Regions from separate parts of the Kitasatospora sp. NEAU-69 genome, predicted to be linked through region 2. Evidence: riboswitches for the same ligand, from Rfam matches in the RefSeq annotation. Region 2 holds a riboswitch; the other holds the start of a gene.

Region 1 (7,417 bases), on a different contig from region 2:
GCCGTCCGAACGCCCCACCCCGGACTCCTGACGCTTCCCTGATGGATCACTGATGGATCACTGACGATCTGTCGGCGAACGATGCGGTCACGATGTGAGGGCGCGACCCGGGTCGTACTTGTAGCCGACCCGCGGGCCGGGCCGGTCAGTTGCCGGCCGGTCAGTTGTCGGCGTGCCAGCCGGCGACCAGGCGGGAGGTTCCGTCGGCGCCGGCCACGGTGCGCCAGCGGGTGTGCAGCCGGACCTGCGCAGCGGCCTGCCCGTGGCCGCCCTGGCGGGCCTGCCCACGGGCCTGGCGGCGGACCTGCCAGTGGACCGGCTGGTGTGCGGCCCGGTCGGCGGCGATCGCCAGCCACACCGGGCTGTCGGCGGGGCTGTCGGCGATCCGGCGGACGACACCGGCGAGCGCGGCTCGCACCCTGAGCCACCTGACGGTGGCCGCGTACCGGGCCGGTCGGGTGGACGGGCGGACATGGGCCTGGGTTTGGCCTTGGGCTTGGAAAGCGGTGAAGACGGACACGATGAGCTCACCTCGGGGAGGCCGTGGCCGATTTCGGGCACGGCAGGGCAGGACTCTGCGAGAGCGCACGCCAAAGCACCGGAACGACCGATGGCCGTACGGGAGTTGGGGAAAGGCGCAGAGCAGGGGGTTACCGCGTGCCAGCGGAGTACGAGCGCTGGCAAGGGGTTGGACAGGCGCAGGGGCAACGGTGACTCACTGGCACGCGGAAGCCCACCGATCCTGCGGCAATGCGGCGTTGATGGACAATCAGATGCGCGGGGGTGGCGTGCCGGGGCCGTCCGGGCCGGAGCGCTCCGCCTGCTCGCCGATGCAGCGGGCAGCCGCGGGCGGCAGGTCGAGGTGCTGGGCGAGCCAATCGGGGCGATGGCCCTGGAGGGTCAGCTGGTAGGCCGTGTGCACCCGGGCGTCGTACGCGACGTCGGGCGAGGTGGTGGCGGCGAAGTCGCGGGGGTCGAGCAGGTACAGCCGTGGTTCGCCGTCCTGCAGTGTCAACCGCAGGCACCCGCGGGCCCTGCCGGTGGCGGGTGCACTGAGGGGTACCGCCGGGCAGCAGGGCCCGGTGGTGGACGGCGCCCGCCCGGTCCACTGCAGGCCGAGCGCGCGCAGCAGGCGTCCGGCTCGGCGGTCGTGGTGGTGGCCGCCGCTGTGCGACGCGACCGTGGCGGACTCGCGCACGGCCGGGGTGAACGTGAGGCTGGACATGGCTGACCTCCGGGAGCACAAGGGCTGTTGGAGGGCGCGCGCAGCGCATCGACCGGGCACCCACGCCACCGTCGGGTGGATCGTGGCCAGTGTCGATCGAGGAGTCAGCGCGCGCCGATGAGAGGTGAGGACGGGCGGACGCAGGGCCGTTTACGGCCCGGACTACTGCTGTCCAATGTCTTCGCCTCCTCCCGGCCGGGGCGCGCGACGGCGCCTGATCGACACGGCAAGGAGCTCGCCGACGCACGGAAACCGCCGGCTCACCCCAACTCGTCAGAGCTTTGGCACTCCACGGCGTGATCCCACCCGGCATGGGCGGGAAGCCACTTGGGATCAACCCTTAGGTCGGGAAGATCTGTCCTGAACCTGGGCGTCTCTCGACGTCGTCGGGTCAGTGGCCTGTGTCCGTGAAGACGCCTCACCGAACGAGGTGCCTTTCTGAAACACCAGCCACTATAGACCTCAGGGCCGGCCGCGCAAGCCCGTTCCGACTCCGGCCGCCGCCTCGTCGGCTGACGTCACGTCAACTCCTGTGACCCGCACGGCCCGCCCCGCCCGCACGGCCCGCCCGGCAGCGCGCCCGGCCGCATCCCAGCCGCCGCTGCGGTCGACCTCCGGCGGGTCACGCTTCGGACCGTGGGCGCGGTTGACTGGTCAGCCATGGTTGTCACCGATCTCTCATGCGGGAGCCTCTTCGGGGCGAAGAAGAGTGTCGATCCGCGCGGCCACGGAGAGCAGATCCCGGTCGGCCAGCCGTGGGCCGACGAGCTGGAGGCCGACGGGGGCGGACCCGGTGACCGGGAGCGGGATCGTCAGTGACGGCAGGCCCGCGGTGGCCGCCGGGGAGGTGTTGCGGATCAGGGTGGGGAACGTGGGTACGTCCCGGCCGTTGAGGGGCAGGGACGCCTCGTACCGGTGAAGGGACCGGGCACACACCGGGACGGTCGGGCTCAGCATCGCGTCGAGACCGTTCGCGGTGAACAGGTCGTGGTAGGCGGCCTGCATCGCGTGGCGTTCCCCGAGCGCAGCGGCCAGCGTGATGGGCGACGCGGTGGCCTTGAGCAGCTCCGCGATGACCGGGTCGGCGACCGCGTCGAGGACCTCGGCGAGGGTGAGTCCGATGCGGTGCTCGCGGAGGTAGCGGCCGAAGGCTGCGGTGAACTCGCCGAGGACGAGGGGGAATCCGATCCGGGAGTCGTAGCCGGCCAGCTGCGCCGTGTCCACGGGAACCCACCGGATCCGCGCCGCGCCGAGGCGGTCGACTGCCGCCTCCCAGGCGGTGCGGACCGGGCTCTCCAGGTCCTCGGTGAACACGTGCCTCGGCAAGCCCAGCCGGAGCGGGCGCCGCGGGTCACGGGTGCCGCCGGTTTCCCCGGTGACGAGGGTGTCCAGCTCGATCAGGCGGTCCAGGGTGCGGGCCAGCGGTCCGGGGGTGTCCCGGGTGGTGGACAGCGGCGTGACACCTGCCGACGGGTAGCGCCCGGCGCTGGGGCGCAGACCATAGATCCCGTTGAGCGCGGCGGGAACGGTGATGGAACCGCCGGTGTCGGTGCCGAGTCCGGCGTCGGTGACGCCTGCGGCCACCGCGGCGGCCGTACCGCCGCTGCTGCCACCCGCGAACAGGGCCGGGTCGGTGGCGTTGGCGACGGCGCCGAAGGTGCGGTTGCACGAGGTGGCTCCCATGGAGAGCTCGTGCATGTTCGTCTTGCCCAGGACGATCGCCCCCGCCGAACGCAGCACCGCGACCACGGGCGCGTCGGTGTCGGGAACGAAGCCGGTGAGCGCGGGGGTGCCGGCGGTATTGGGCAGGCCCGCGACATGGATGTTGTCCTTGACGACGAGACACCAGGGCGCCTGGCCGGCCCGAGCGTCGTGAGGCTCGTGAGAGTCATGGGCGTCATGGCGAGAATGAGCGGCATGGCGGGCCGCCTGCGTGTGTGCCCTCTCGGCGTCCAGCGTGATGAACGCGTTGAGGGGCCCGGCGGCGGCGGCCCGGTCGAGTGCGGCCGAGACGACCTCGTGCGCGGGGCCCCGGTTCGCGGGGCTCAGCAGGAGAGGGCGCCGCCGCCCACGTCGGTGCCGAGGACACCGACGAACTGCTTGTAGAGGTTGATCCGGTCGTTGCGCTCGTCCGGGTTCTTGCCGTTGCACTCCAGGTCGCCGTTGATGCTGCGGATCGTCTCGCCGAAGCCCCTCGCGTTGACCATCGCGTCGTGCGGGGTCGTCGTCCCGGCCCCCTTCACGCTGTTCCAGAACCACAGGGCGGTCTTCCACGACACGGTGGCGTCACGCTGGACCAGGTTGGGGTTGTTCAACAGGTCGATGTGGAGGGCGTCACCGGCCGCCTTGTAGTTGAAGTTCCAGCTGAGCTGCAGCGGGCCGCGCCCGTAGTAGGCGCTCCCGCCGGCCGGGCAGCCGTAGGGCTGGCTCTGGTCGCAGTAGTGGCTGTAGTTGGCCGTGTTCTGCTCGACGACGAACCTCAGGCCGCCCGTCTCGTGACTGACGTTGGCCAGGAACGCCGCCGCCTCCCGCTTGCGGACCGCGTCGGCACCGGTGGTGGTGAACTGCGGGTAGGCGCTCAGCGCGTCCACCAGGCCCTGGTAGCTGTAGAAGGGGTTCCGGCTCGGGAACAGCTGGTTGAACTGCGCCTCGCTGACCACGAACGACCCGGCGGCGGACGCCTGGGCCGCAGGCAGCCCGACCGCCAGCCCGGCCGTGACCGCAGTCGCACTCAGCACGGCCAGGAGACGGGACCGGGCGCGGGTTCGGCTTCGGGACACGGCAGGGGCTGCGGACATCGGCACTCCTCGGGCGGCCGACCGTCCCGCCCACGGCTCCGGGCCGGTCGGAATCGGATCGGATATTCGGCGCTTCGTTGACAAAGTGATCGGAAAGCAAGGGAAAAGCGATGGCCTCAGCATTGCGCATGTCATCACCCCGACGGAATTGATTCGGCAACGAATCACCCGACAGATGGCCTTCCTGGTCAGCCGGTTGACGATCAGCCAGCCGCCGGCGGTGCCGTCGGCCGCCCTGCCGGTTCCGCGTCCGCCCGAGGTCGACCCGAGGGCCGGCCCGAGGCCGGGCCATGCTCAGGCGCAGTGCTCGGGCGCGGACGCGGCGGACTGCGTCGTGTCCGGATCTGTGGGATCCATGGCCACAGGGACATGGCACGGCCCACCTCGCCGAGGGAGTGTGGAGGCACACCACCGATCCAGCGGGTGGCGAGCGAGACGACGGAGGAGCGATGAACGAGACGATCGCGGGCGTGCGGATCCCCGACAGCGACCTGGCGCGGGAGGCGACCGAACTGGTCCGCGAGGCCGCCGGGCCGCTGCTGTTCCACCACTCCCGGCGGGTCTTCCTGTGGGGCGCATTGCGCGGGCGGGAGCAGGGGCTCGAGTTCGACCCCGAGCTGCTCTACGTGGCGGCGATGTTCCACGACCTCGGACTCACCGCACGCCACCGCCGCAACGACCAGCGCTTCGAGATCGACGGCGCCGACGAGGCCCGCCGGTTCCTGCACACCCACGGCATCACCGGCGAGCCGGCCGAGCGGGTCTGGACCGCCATCGCCCTGCACACCACGCCCGAGATCCCGCTGCACATGGCGCCCGAGATCGCCCTGGTCACCCGGGGTGTGGAACTGGACGTCCTCGGGATCGGCTACCACGCGGTGCCGGACGGGAAGCGCGCCGCCGTCGTGGCCGCTCACCCCCGCCCGGACTTCAAGAACCAGATCCTCGCCGCCTTCACCGAAGGCATCGAGGACCGCCCCGACACCACCTTCGGCAACGTCAAGGCGGACGTGCTGGCGCACTTCGTGCCCGGTTTCGTGCGCGGCGACTTCGTCGAGGTCATCAAGAACTCCGACTGGCCGGAATGACCGGCCGGACCGGGCAGACCACTGCCACGAGCTGCTGCCACGGGCCTGCCGCAGGCTCCCGGCGCAGGCCCGGGCGCAGGCCCTGGCGCAGGCCCTGCCAGGGGGCGCCTCTCGCAGGGCCACGACCGGGCAGGCGCAGCGTCGCACCCACTCGTTAGGCTGCCACCATGACCGATGATCGACTGACTGTCCGCGAGGCCCTCGAAACGCTGCTGGCCGGCAATCGGCGTTTCACCACGGGCATCCCCGAGCACCCCAACCAGGACGCCGCCCGCCGGGCCTCCACCGCCCCGGCCCAGAGCCCGTTCGCGGTGCTGTTCGGCTGCTCGGACTCGCGCCTGGCCGCGGAGATCATCTTCGACCGGGGCCTGGGTGACCTGTTCGTGGTCCGCACCGCCGGACACGTCATGGGCCCGGAGGTGCTCGGCAGCATCGAGTACGGCGTCAGCGTGCTCGGCAGCCCGCTGGTCGTGGTCCTCGGGCACGACTCCTGTGGCGCCGTCGCCGCCGCCCGAGCCGCCGTGGAGGACGGCACCAGCGCCGCCGGCTACGTACGGGACGTGATCGAACGGGTCACCCCGAGCGTGCTGGCCGCCCGCGCCGCCGGCCACACCGACGACGCGGACTTCATCGACACCCACATAAGGCACACCGTCGACCTGCTCCTGGAGCGCTCCCGCATCGTGGCCGAGGCCGTCGACGCCGGGCGCGCCGCCGTGGTGGGCCTGTCCTACCGGCTCGCCGACGGCGCGGCCCGCCTCGTCACCACCCGCGGCCTGGCCGAGCCGGCCCTCGACCAGAGCTGACGCGCCGAGTCGAGCGGACGCCGGGCCGGCCTGCGGTAGACGGGATCCCGTCTACCGCAGGCCGTCCAGGAACTCGATGACACGCCGGGTGAGCAGCTCGGCCGCCGCTCGGTCGTAGGACGGCAGCGAGGAGTCCGCGAACAGGTGCTCCTTGCCGGGGTAGAGGAACAGCTCGGCACGCTCGGTGGCGGCGGCCAGCTCCCTGGCAGCGTCGAGGTCGCCCTCCTCGGCGAAGAACGGGTCACCGTCCATCCCGTGCACCTGCACCGGGACGTCGGCCGGCCAGGCCCCGCCGAACTCGGACACCGGCAGGCAGGAGTAGATCAGCAGGGCGCCCTTGGCACCGGCGCGGGTCTGGGCCAGGCGCTGGGCCGGCATGACGCCGAGCGAGAAGCCCGCGTAGACGACCTCCGGCCCGAGCGACGCGGCGGCGGCCAGGCCGCGCTCCATGACGGTGTCGAACCCGGTCCGGCTCGCGTAGCCGATGCCCTGCTCCAGGGTCTCGAAGGTGTGCCCCTCGTAGAGGTCCGGCAGATGGACGGTGTGGCCTGCCCGACGCAGCTCGGCCGCGAAGGCCGTGACGCCCGGAGTCAGTCCCTGAGCGTGGTGGAACAGCACAACCTCGGCCATGGCCTGCCCGCTTTCGACTCGCTGAATGATCCAAATTTCTCGAACGATCGGCGATGCTAGTCTCATTCGATCATGTCGAGCAACACCCCTGACTACGACCTCGACGAGACGATCGAGCTCACCACCGCCGAGCAGGTGCGGGCCATCAGCGACCCCCTGCGCACCACCCTCCTCGGCCTGCTGCACGAGCGCGCCGCGACCGTCACCGAGCTCGCCGCCGCGGTCAAGCGGCCGAAGAGCACCGTCGCGCACCACGTCGGGGTCCTGGCCAGAGCCGGCCTGCTGCGCGTGGTGCGGACGCGCCGGGTCCGGGCGATCGAGGAGCGCTACTACGGCCGCACCGCGCGGATGTTCTTCGTCGGCCTCGGCCGGCAGGCGGCCGACGGCGCACTGCCGCCGGACCTCAATGACTTCGAGGTGGCGGCGAAGGAGTCGGCCCCGGCCTACGAACTCGGGCGGCTGCGCCAGTTCATCCGGCGGGCCCGGATCTCGGAGGAGCAGGCGGCCGAGTTCTGGGAGCGCATCGAGCAGGTGATCCACGAGTTCGACCGGCTTCCACGTTCCGGTGAGACGGTCCACGGGTTCGCCGTCGGCGTGTACCCGATCCCCGACTACCCGACCCTGCCGCCGACCCCGGAAGCCGGAGAACAGGGCTGACGCGTCGCCTGGTCGGGGGCGACGGCGACCGCGACCGGCACGTCGCCCACCACCACGCGCCACAGCGCGGGCCGGCTGGTGGTCTTCATGCCCGGCCTCCTGCCCGGGAGTTGACGGCGAGGCCGATGATCTCGACGATGATCCGGCGGAACCTCCGGCGGCGGCGCATCCGAGCGCCGAGGAAGCCGGCGGCCGGAACGGTGACAGGGATTC
Region 2 (7,417 bases):
CTGCTCGCGCTCGGTGCGCCGAGCCCGGCCAGCTACCTGCGGCTGGTGCCGCAGCTCTGGGCCGGCGCGTACCAGTGCTGGGGGCTGGAGAACCGGGAGGCCGCGCTCCGGCTGATCCCCGGCCCGCCCGGCGAGGGCGCGGGCACGGCCAATGCGGAGCTCAAGTGCTTCGACGCGACCGCCAATCCCTATCTGCTGGTCGGCTCGGTGATCGCCGCCGGACTCGCCGGGCTGGACGCACGCCGGGCACTGCCGGCCGAGGTCCCGGGCGATCCGGCCGCGCTGCCCGAGGGCGAGGTGCCGCGACTGCCGGGCAGCCTGCCGGAGGCGCTCGCCGCCTACCGGACCTCCGGCGTGCTGCGCGAGGCGCTCGGTGATCCGCTGTACGAGGCGGTGCTGGCGGTGCGGGAGGGGGAGGTGGAGCTGTTCGCGGGCAAGAGCGCGGACGAGATCGCGGCGGCGACCCGGTGGCGCTACTGAGCGCGCGGGCGTGGGGCACAGCGGGCGTGGGGCACAGCGCGGCCGGGCGGGCATCGTAGTGCTTCAGAACGCCTCTGTGGTGGGCTGTTTGACGCATTCGCGGGTCGGCCGGAGACTCGTTTTCCAAGGGCCGGACGGCCCGGTCCCCGGGCACAGATGGAGCGGCAGATGGCGGACTTCCCGGACACGGGCGCCGAGTTCCCGATCGGCGTGCAGGCGTTCTCCGTTCCGCTGGAGCTGATCGGCGTCGGCGTCGAGCGGATCGACCTGAAGGGCGCGGTCGTGCTCCGGGCCGAGGAGGCCGACGACTCGGGCTTCGGCGGCATGCGGATGAGCATGACCGCCTTCGAACTCATCGGCGAGAGCCCGCGGTTCGGCAGCGTCGTCTTCAGCATGCAGGAGACCGGCAGCACCCCGCTCAGCACGCTGGAGATCGTCACCAGCCTGGCCGACGAGGTGCTGGAGGACACCTTCCAGGTCACCTGGTACGTGGACTTCACGGTCAGCATCGCGAGGTCGGTGACGGGCGAGGGGACGCTGGTGCTGGCAGGCACCAGCGCGCTCTCGCTGGTCAACGTCGATCTGCCGTTCTGGCCGCCGAAGGGGCACCCGGCCTGGTTGCGGGACCAGGTTGAGCTCGCGCCACTGGGCGAGCCGGGCCGGACGGTCGGCAGGATCCGGGAGTTCGACACCATCTGGGGCTAGGCCGTGTCTCATAATTCGCGTCGGATCAGCGCGCGGCGTTGGGCGCCCGGCTGGGCGTGCCGGCGAAGCGTCCTCGTACTGGGTCGTACTTGGGCGTTTCGCCGGTGCGTCCGTGGGGGCACCTCCCGGCCGGAGGCTGGGGGAGGGATGCCCGGCGTCGCGCGCCCGGCGGGAATTATGAGACACGGCCTAGCCAGGCCTGGCAAGGCCTAGCGTGTCTGCTGCCGGGCCAGCAGCCAGGCCGTGCCGGTCAGGGCGAGCGTGACCCCCGTCCAGGCGAGGTTCTGGTGCAGCAGCACCGCGACGCTCGCCACCACGCCCGCCACCGACTGCGCCAGGAACCCGCAGAGCGCGACCGCGGCCGCCGCCTGCTGCGGCACACTGCTCACCGCGACCGCCATGCTGCTGGGGAAGAGCGCGGCCTGGCCGAAGGTGATCGCGCAGTAGAGCCCGACGAAGACCGCGAGCACGCCACCGAGCGGAATCGGCACCCCGTCGGGCAGCAGCCAGAGCGCCGAGAGACCGAGCGCGGCGCAGCCCATCACGCCGGCGCCGCCTCGCATCAGCCGGCCGGGACCGCGCGTGGCCGCCAGCCGGTTGACCGCCATCGCGCCGCCGAAATAGCAGAGACCGGTCAGCAGCCCGATCTCACCGAACGCGTCGATGCTCAGGCCGAAATGCTGCTGGAGGACGAACGGCGTGACCTCCTGGAGCAAGACGATCGTGGCATAACCGAATCCACCGGCAATGGTCGGGAGCAGGAATTCCCGGACCCGCAGAATGTGCAGATAGCCGCCGGCGGGGCCGCCCGCCGCACCCGCTCGGGCGCCCGGTGCCGGCGCCGTGGCCGGTGGCAGCGGCAGCCGCAGCGTCAGCAGTGCACCCAGTGCACCCAGCACCGCGACCAGCGCGAACCCGATCCGCCAGGACGCGTACGCGCCGATCAACCCGCCCAGGAACTGCCCGCCGCCCAGCGCCGTGACGAAGGCGATCGACAGCACCGACAGCCGCCGCGCGAGCGCGCTGCCGCCGCCGAGGTCGCGGACCAGGATCCGGGAGACGATCGCCGCACCACCGGCCCCGGCGCCCTGCACCGAACGCAGCGCGAGCAGGCCGGACGGCGAGTCGACCACCGCCAGCAGCGCACTCGCGCCGATGAAGAGCGCGAGCGCTGTGAGCAGCGCGGCGCGCCGGCCCCAGCGGTCCGCTGCCCGCCCCCAGAGCAGCACCGGCGCGGCACTGCTGATCACGAAGAGCGAGATCGAGAGCGCGGCGGTGCCGCGCGTCATCGCCAGCTCGCGCTCGACGGTCAGCAGTGAGGGGAGGTAGACGGTCGTGGCGAGCTGCGCGGTGAAGATGAGCAGACAGGCGGTCGCCATGGTGAAGCGGATCGACTGCTCGGGCGCGGCGGCGGCGGTGATTTCCGGTGCCCGCGCTGCTGCTGTTTCTTCCGCTGATTCTGCTGCTTCTGCTGCTTCTGCCGTTTTCGCGCAGCTGGCCATCGTATTTCCCCTGGGAATTCATCGCATGATTGTCGGTGCACCATGAGAGTTCCAAGGAGCCGCGGTGACTGTCAACGGGAGCGGACCGGAAAATATTTGCCGGTCGGCGGGCATTGCCGGGCGAGGCGAATTCGGCTGTACTCGGGGGAGAACCGGAATCAGCCGAGCACGACGACCCGCAGTTCCTGCCGCCCGGCCGGGATCAGCACCTGCGCCGTCACCTCCACCCAGCCACCGTCCGCCCCCTCACCGTCCGCCGGGTCACCGTCCGCCTGGCCATCCGTGCCCGCAGGCCGTAGCCGGATCCGTTCGCCGTCCCGGTGCGCGACCACGCAGGCCCGTTGGGTCCAGAACCGCCGGCAGTCCTCGTCCTGCAGCACCTCCGCGAGCAGCGCGCGCAGCCGGGGGCCCTGCGGGCGCTGGGCCAGCGCGAAGCGGATCAGGCCGAGCTGCGCCCGCGCGTGCCGGCTCCAGTCGTCCAGCCGCACCCGGGCCGCCGGGTCGGTCAGCAGCCACCGCGCCAGGTTCGCGCCCGGTTCGGACACCCACGGGAACCACTCGGCCATCGCCCGGTTGTGCCCGAGCAGCTCCCAGCAGCAGTCGGTGAGGAAGGCCGGCCGCGGCAGCTGGCGGTCGATCAGCTCCCGGAGTGCGGCCAGCCCGGCGGTGTCGTCCTGCTCCCGGTAGCTCGCCTGCTGGTCGTACACCCGCTGGACCGACCCGGCGTACCGGACCCCGCCGAGCGCGTGCAACTGGAGCGTGGCGCGCTCGTCCACGTCCAGCAGCAGCGTCTCGGCCAGCAGCGCGAGCACCTGCGGATCGAGCCGTGCCGCCGTGCCGGTGCGCTCCAGGTCGCGGTACCACCGCTCGCTCATCCGCAGCCGATCGGCGACCGTCACCTGCGACAGCGGCCGGCCGAGCCCGAGTCGCTCGCCGGCCCGCGCCCGCCAGGCGCGCAGCAGGTGGGGGAGGCCGGCCAGATCGTCCGTCGTGGTGCTCATGGTGAAAACGCTAGCCCGCGCCGCCGCGTCGGCCTGCCGCACCCCACCCCGCCCCCACCCAGGGCCCGTCCGGCCGACCTGACGATGTCGTCCCGCGCACGTCGGCGAGTGTTCGCGTGTCGGCCGTCCAGGAGCCGCGCCAGGTTTCCGGCGCGCTGGAGCCGGGCGCGCAGACGCACCTGTGACGGCGGTTCACTCTCCGGGACGCACTCGACCTGCCGACGGCGAGGCGGCGGGTAAGACTTCGGCCATGATGACCGATGCTCAAGGAGGCCCCTCAAGACGGCTGTTCATAGCCGGAGGCGGCCTGGCCCTGTTCTCCCTCTGCGGTGCCGGGCGCGCCGCGGCCGCCCCGCTCGCGGCCCGCGCGCCGGGTCTCGCACCAGGCTCGGCGCCGGGCCTGGCACCTGGGCTCGTACCTGGGCTCGTACCGGCCGACGGCGTGCCGACGGCACCGCAGTACTACGTGAACGCCGGGTCGATGACGCTGGCCCTGACGCTCGACGACGGGCCGAGCGCCGACTACACGCCGCAGGTCCTGGCCGTGCTGCGGCAGTACGGCGTCACCGCGACGTTCTTCATGGTCGGCTCCCAGATCGAGCTGAATCCGGACGTGGCGCGCCAGGTCTCCGACGCGGGCCACCGGCTGGGCAACCACACCTGGTCGCACACCAACCTCGGGCAGCTCTCGCTCGACGGCACGCGCGACGAGATCGAACGGACCAGCGAGATCATCAGCCGGGTCACCGGCGCGACGCCCACGCTCTTCCGCGCACCGAGCGGCTACTTCACCGACGCCTCGATGGCCGTCTGCGCCGACCTCGGGCTGGCACCGGTGGCCTGGTCCGTCGATCCGGAGGACTGGTCCAACCCCGGCGCCTCGGTCGTCGCCGACCGCGTCCTGAGCAACGCCAGGACCGGGTCGATCATCCTCGACCACGACGGGCTCGGCGACCGCTCCGACACCGTCGCCGCCCTGCGGAGCTACCTGCCGCAGCTGATCGACAGCGGTTACAGCTTCGTCCTCCCCGACGGAACCTCGTGATCCTGACGGTGTGAGGAGCGTGCGCCCGTCCCCGGCACGGTGGCCGGGGACGGGCGGCACGTATGCGCCGCCTGACGGGTCAGGACAGACGCCGGACGTACGGCTCCCAGATCAGCTTGATCGACCGCGTCTTCTGAGCGGGGCTGGGGCGGTGCTGCTCCGCGGTGCCGAAGGGCGGGGCGCCGGAGCGCCGCGGGGCGTTCGGCTGCGCGGTGACCGCCGTCCACCCCGGATTGCCGGTCACGCAGTCCACGGGGGCGCTACCGGTCGCGAACTCGCAGAAGGTCCGGTAGACGGTGCCGTCGGTGGTGATGGTCTCCACCACGATCGTGTTGCCGTGGTCCGCCACGCCCACGCCGGTGTAGAGGACCATTCCGTGGATGGTCGTGTCCAGCGACATGCACGGATCCGGTCGTGGATGCTCAGCGTCGCGCGCCCGGCAAGATCCGAGAGAGAGGGCCTAGGCCGCCTCCCCCTCCTCGCCGTCCAGGTGCCAGTGCAGGTCGCGGATCCCCGGCTCCAGCGAGAGCCGGGTGACCACCTGCTCCAGCGCTGCGGCGACGTCCCCGCTGATCGTCACCACCGCGCGCACGCTGGTCACGTCCGTCTGCTCGCGCCGGGCCCGCAGTCCGGTCGGCGCCAGGTTCGCCGCCGCCAGTGCCTGCAGCAGCAGCGCCCGCACGTGCGACTCCGCCTGCCGTTCGCACTCCACGTGCACGGTCGCCCGCACCGCCGCGTCCGGGTCGGTCCCGCTCGCCGGTGCCCGGTCCAGCAGCCGCGCGGCCGGTCGCAGCACCACGTGCACGAGCAGCACCGCGAGCGTGCCGAACAGCGCGAGGTCGAGCTTGCCGGAGGCCGAGAGCACCCCGACCGCCGCCGAACACCACAGCGTCGCCGCCGTGTTGAGCCCGCGCACGCCGGCGCCGTCGCGCAGGATCACCCCGCCGCCGAGGAACCCGATGCCGGACACCACGTACGACGCCACCCGGGTCGGGCTCGCCGCGTCCCCGACCGCCTCGCTGTACAGCACGAAGAGCGTGGCGCCGGCCGCCACCAGCGCATTGGTCCGCAGCCCGGCGAGCCGCGCCCGCCACTGGCGCTCGACGCCGATCAGCGCGCCGCAGGCGACCCCGGTGGCCAGCCGGGAGAGGAAGTCGAACGTGGTCAGGGTGTGCACAGGGCACCTCCGAGAGGTGTTGCAGGCGTGCGGCAGCCACGCTCTGACGACCAATCAGATCGGATCGGGTCAGGCCGGTCGGTGCGCGCCGGAGAAGGACGAGGGCATGCGGATGAGGGGTCGCCGTTCATGACCCGGACTACTGCAACTCGAATCCATGTCTCTCGCCTCCTTCCGGCCGGGACGCACGGGGGCGCCTGATCGACACGGCAAGGAGCGGACCGGCGCACGGAAGTCGCCGGCACACCCCAACTCGTCAGAGCTTTGGCACTCCACGGCGTGATCCCACCCGGCATGGATGGGAAGCCACTTGGGATCAACCCTTAGGTCGGGAAGATCTGTCCTGAACCTGGGCGTCTCTCGACGTCGTCGGGTCAGTGGCCTGTGTCCGTGAAGACGCCTCACCGAACGAGGTGCCTTCTGCAAAACCTCATCGATCCTACACGCAGCGTGTCAGCGGCCGGTCCGCACCAGCTCGTCGATGCTCTCGGCCGGGCGCAGCAGCTCGAAGTGCACGCCGCCCTCGGCGTCCAGGGTGAAGCCGTGCACGGCCGGCTCGGGCAGGCTGTTGTACCGGAAGTGCGTCGTCGCGTAGTACGCACCGGTGTCGAGGAGCGTCACCAGGTCACCGGGCTCCAGCAGCGGCAGCGGCCGGGCCCGGGCGACCAGGTCGCCGGCGAAGCAGCACGGTCCGGCGACGTCCTGCGGCACCGGCTCCCCGTCCTTGGCGGCGCCCGAGGGGTGGTGCGCGGTGATCCGCAGCGGCCAGGATTCGGGAATGAAGACCGTCCGGGCGGCGACCTGGGCGCCGGCGTGGGTGACGGCGATGGGCCGGCCCCCGGCCGTCTTGGTGTACTCGACGTACGCGGCGGTGAACCCGTTCTTGGCCAGCAGCGAGCGGCCGAACTCGGTGACCACCTGGTAGTCGCCGCCGAACAGCGCGGGCGCGTGGGCCCGCAGCCGGTCCACGTACGTCGCGAAGCTGGGGTCGGTGTCGTCGCCGGCGAAGTTCACGGGGAGCCCGCCGCCGATGTCGATGCCCACCACCTGGCGCCGCCCGAGTTCGCCGTTCACCTTCTCGGCGAAGGCGACGGCCGCGGCGACCCCCTCGGCCATCAGGTCCAGCGGGCAGCCCTGCGAGCCGACGTGCGCGTGGATCCGGCTGAGCCACGGGCGTGCCCGGAACGCCGCCAGCAGCCAGTCGGCATTGCCCTCGTCCGCCAGCGGGATGCCGAACTTGGAGGTCGCGGTGGCGGTGCTCATCGCCCCGATCGTGCCGCCGCCGACCTGCGGGTTGACCCGGACGCCGATCCGGGACCGGGAGTCGCTGGTGCGGAGGATCTCGTCGATCCGGTCGAGCTCCTGCCAGTTGTCGACGTTCACCGCGACGCCGAGCTCCAGCGCCCGGACCAGCTCGCGCCGGGTTTTCGCCGGCGAGTCGAAGACGATCCGCTCGGCGTCGAAGCCGGCCGCCAGCGCCTGGGCGAACTCGCCGGGGCTGGCCACC

The links. Region 2 has a riboswitch for magnesium ahead of AC060L_RS32605 (MgtC/SapB family protein). Riboswitches for the same ligand answer to the same signal wherever they lie in the genome.
Region 1: it holds a riboswitch for magnesium, as region 2 does, so the genes downstream of both, AC060L_RS29300 (hypothetical protein) here and AC060L_RS32605 (MgtC/SapB family protein) in region 2, are expected to answer to the same signal.

What each region holds. Positions count from the first base shown of each region.
Region 1 covers NZ_JBWXUE010000031.1:43,231-50,647, reverse strand. The annotation lists gene AC060L_RS29305 (hypothetical protein) at 161-520, opposite strand; gene AC060L_RS29300 (hypothetical protein) at 770-1,225, opposite strand; M-box (ykoK) riboswitch at 1,483-1,662, opposite strand; gene AC060L_RS29295 (amidase family protein) at 1,904-3,376, opposite strand; gene AC060L_RS29290 (chitinase) at 3,271-4,023, opposite strand; gene AC060L_RS29285 (HD domain-containing protein) at 4,473-5,111, shown strand; gene AC060L_RS29280 (carbonic anhydrase) at 5,279-5,917, shown strand; gene AC060L_RS29275 (dienelactone hydrolase family protein) at 5,969-6,547, opposite strand; gene AC060L_RS29270 (helix-turn-helix domain-containing protein) at 6,620-7,204, shown strand; gene AC060L_RS29265 (hypothetical protein) at 7,290-7,417, opposite strand, start outside.
Region 2 covers NZ_JBWXUE010000041.1:58,862-66,278, forward strand. The annotation lists gene AC060L_RS32570 (type I glutamate--ammonia ligase) at 1-480, shown strand, start outside; gene AC060L_RS32575 (hypothetical protein) at 649-1,185, shown strand; gene AC060L_RS32580 (MFS transporter) at 1,395-2,564, opposite strand; gene AC060L_RS32585 (hypothetical protein) at 2,563-2,733, shown strand; gene AC060L_RS32590 (MmyB family transcriptional regulator) at 2,846-3,688, opposite strand; gene AC060L_RS32595 (polysaccharide deacetylase family protein) at 4,131-4,733, shown strand; gene AC060L_RS32600 (hypothetical protein) at 4,813-5,133, opposite strand; gene AC060L_RS32605 (MgtC/SapB family protein) at 5,194-5,910, opposite strand; M-box (ykoK) riboswitch at 6,151-6,330, opposite strand; gene AC060L_RS32610 (type III PLP-dependent enzyme domain-containing protein) at 6,364-7,417, opposite strand, start outside.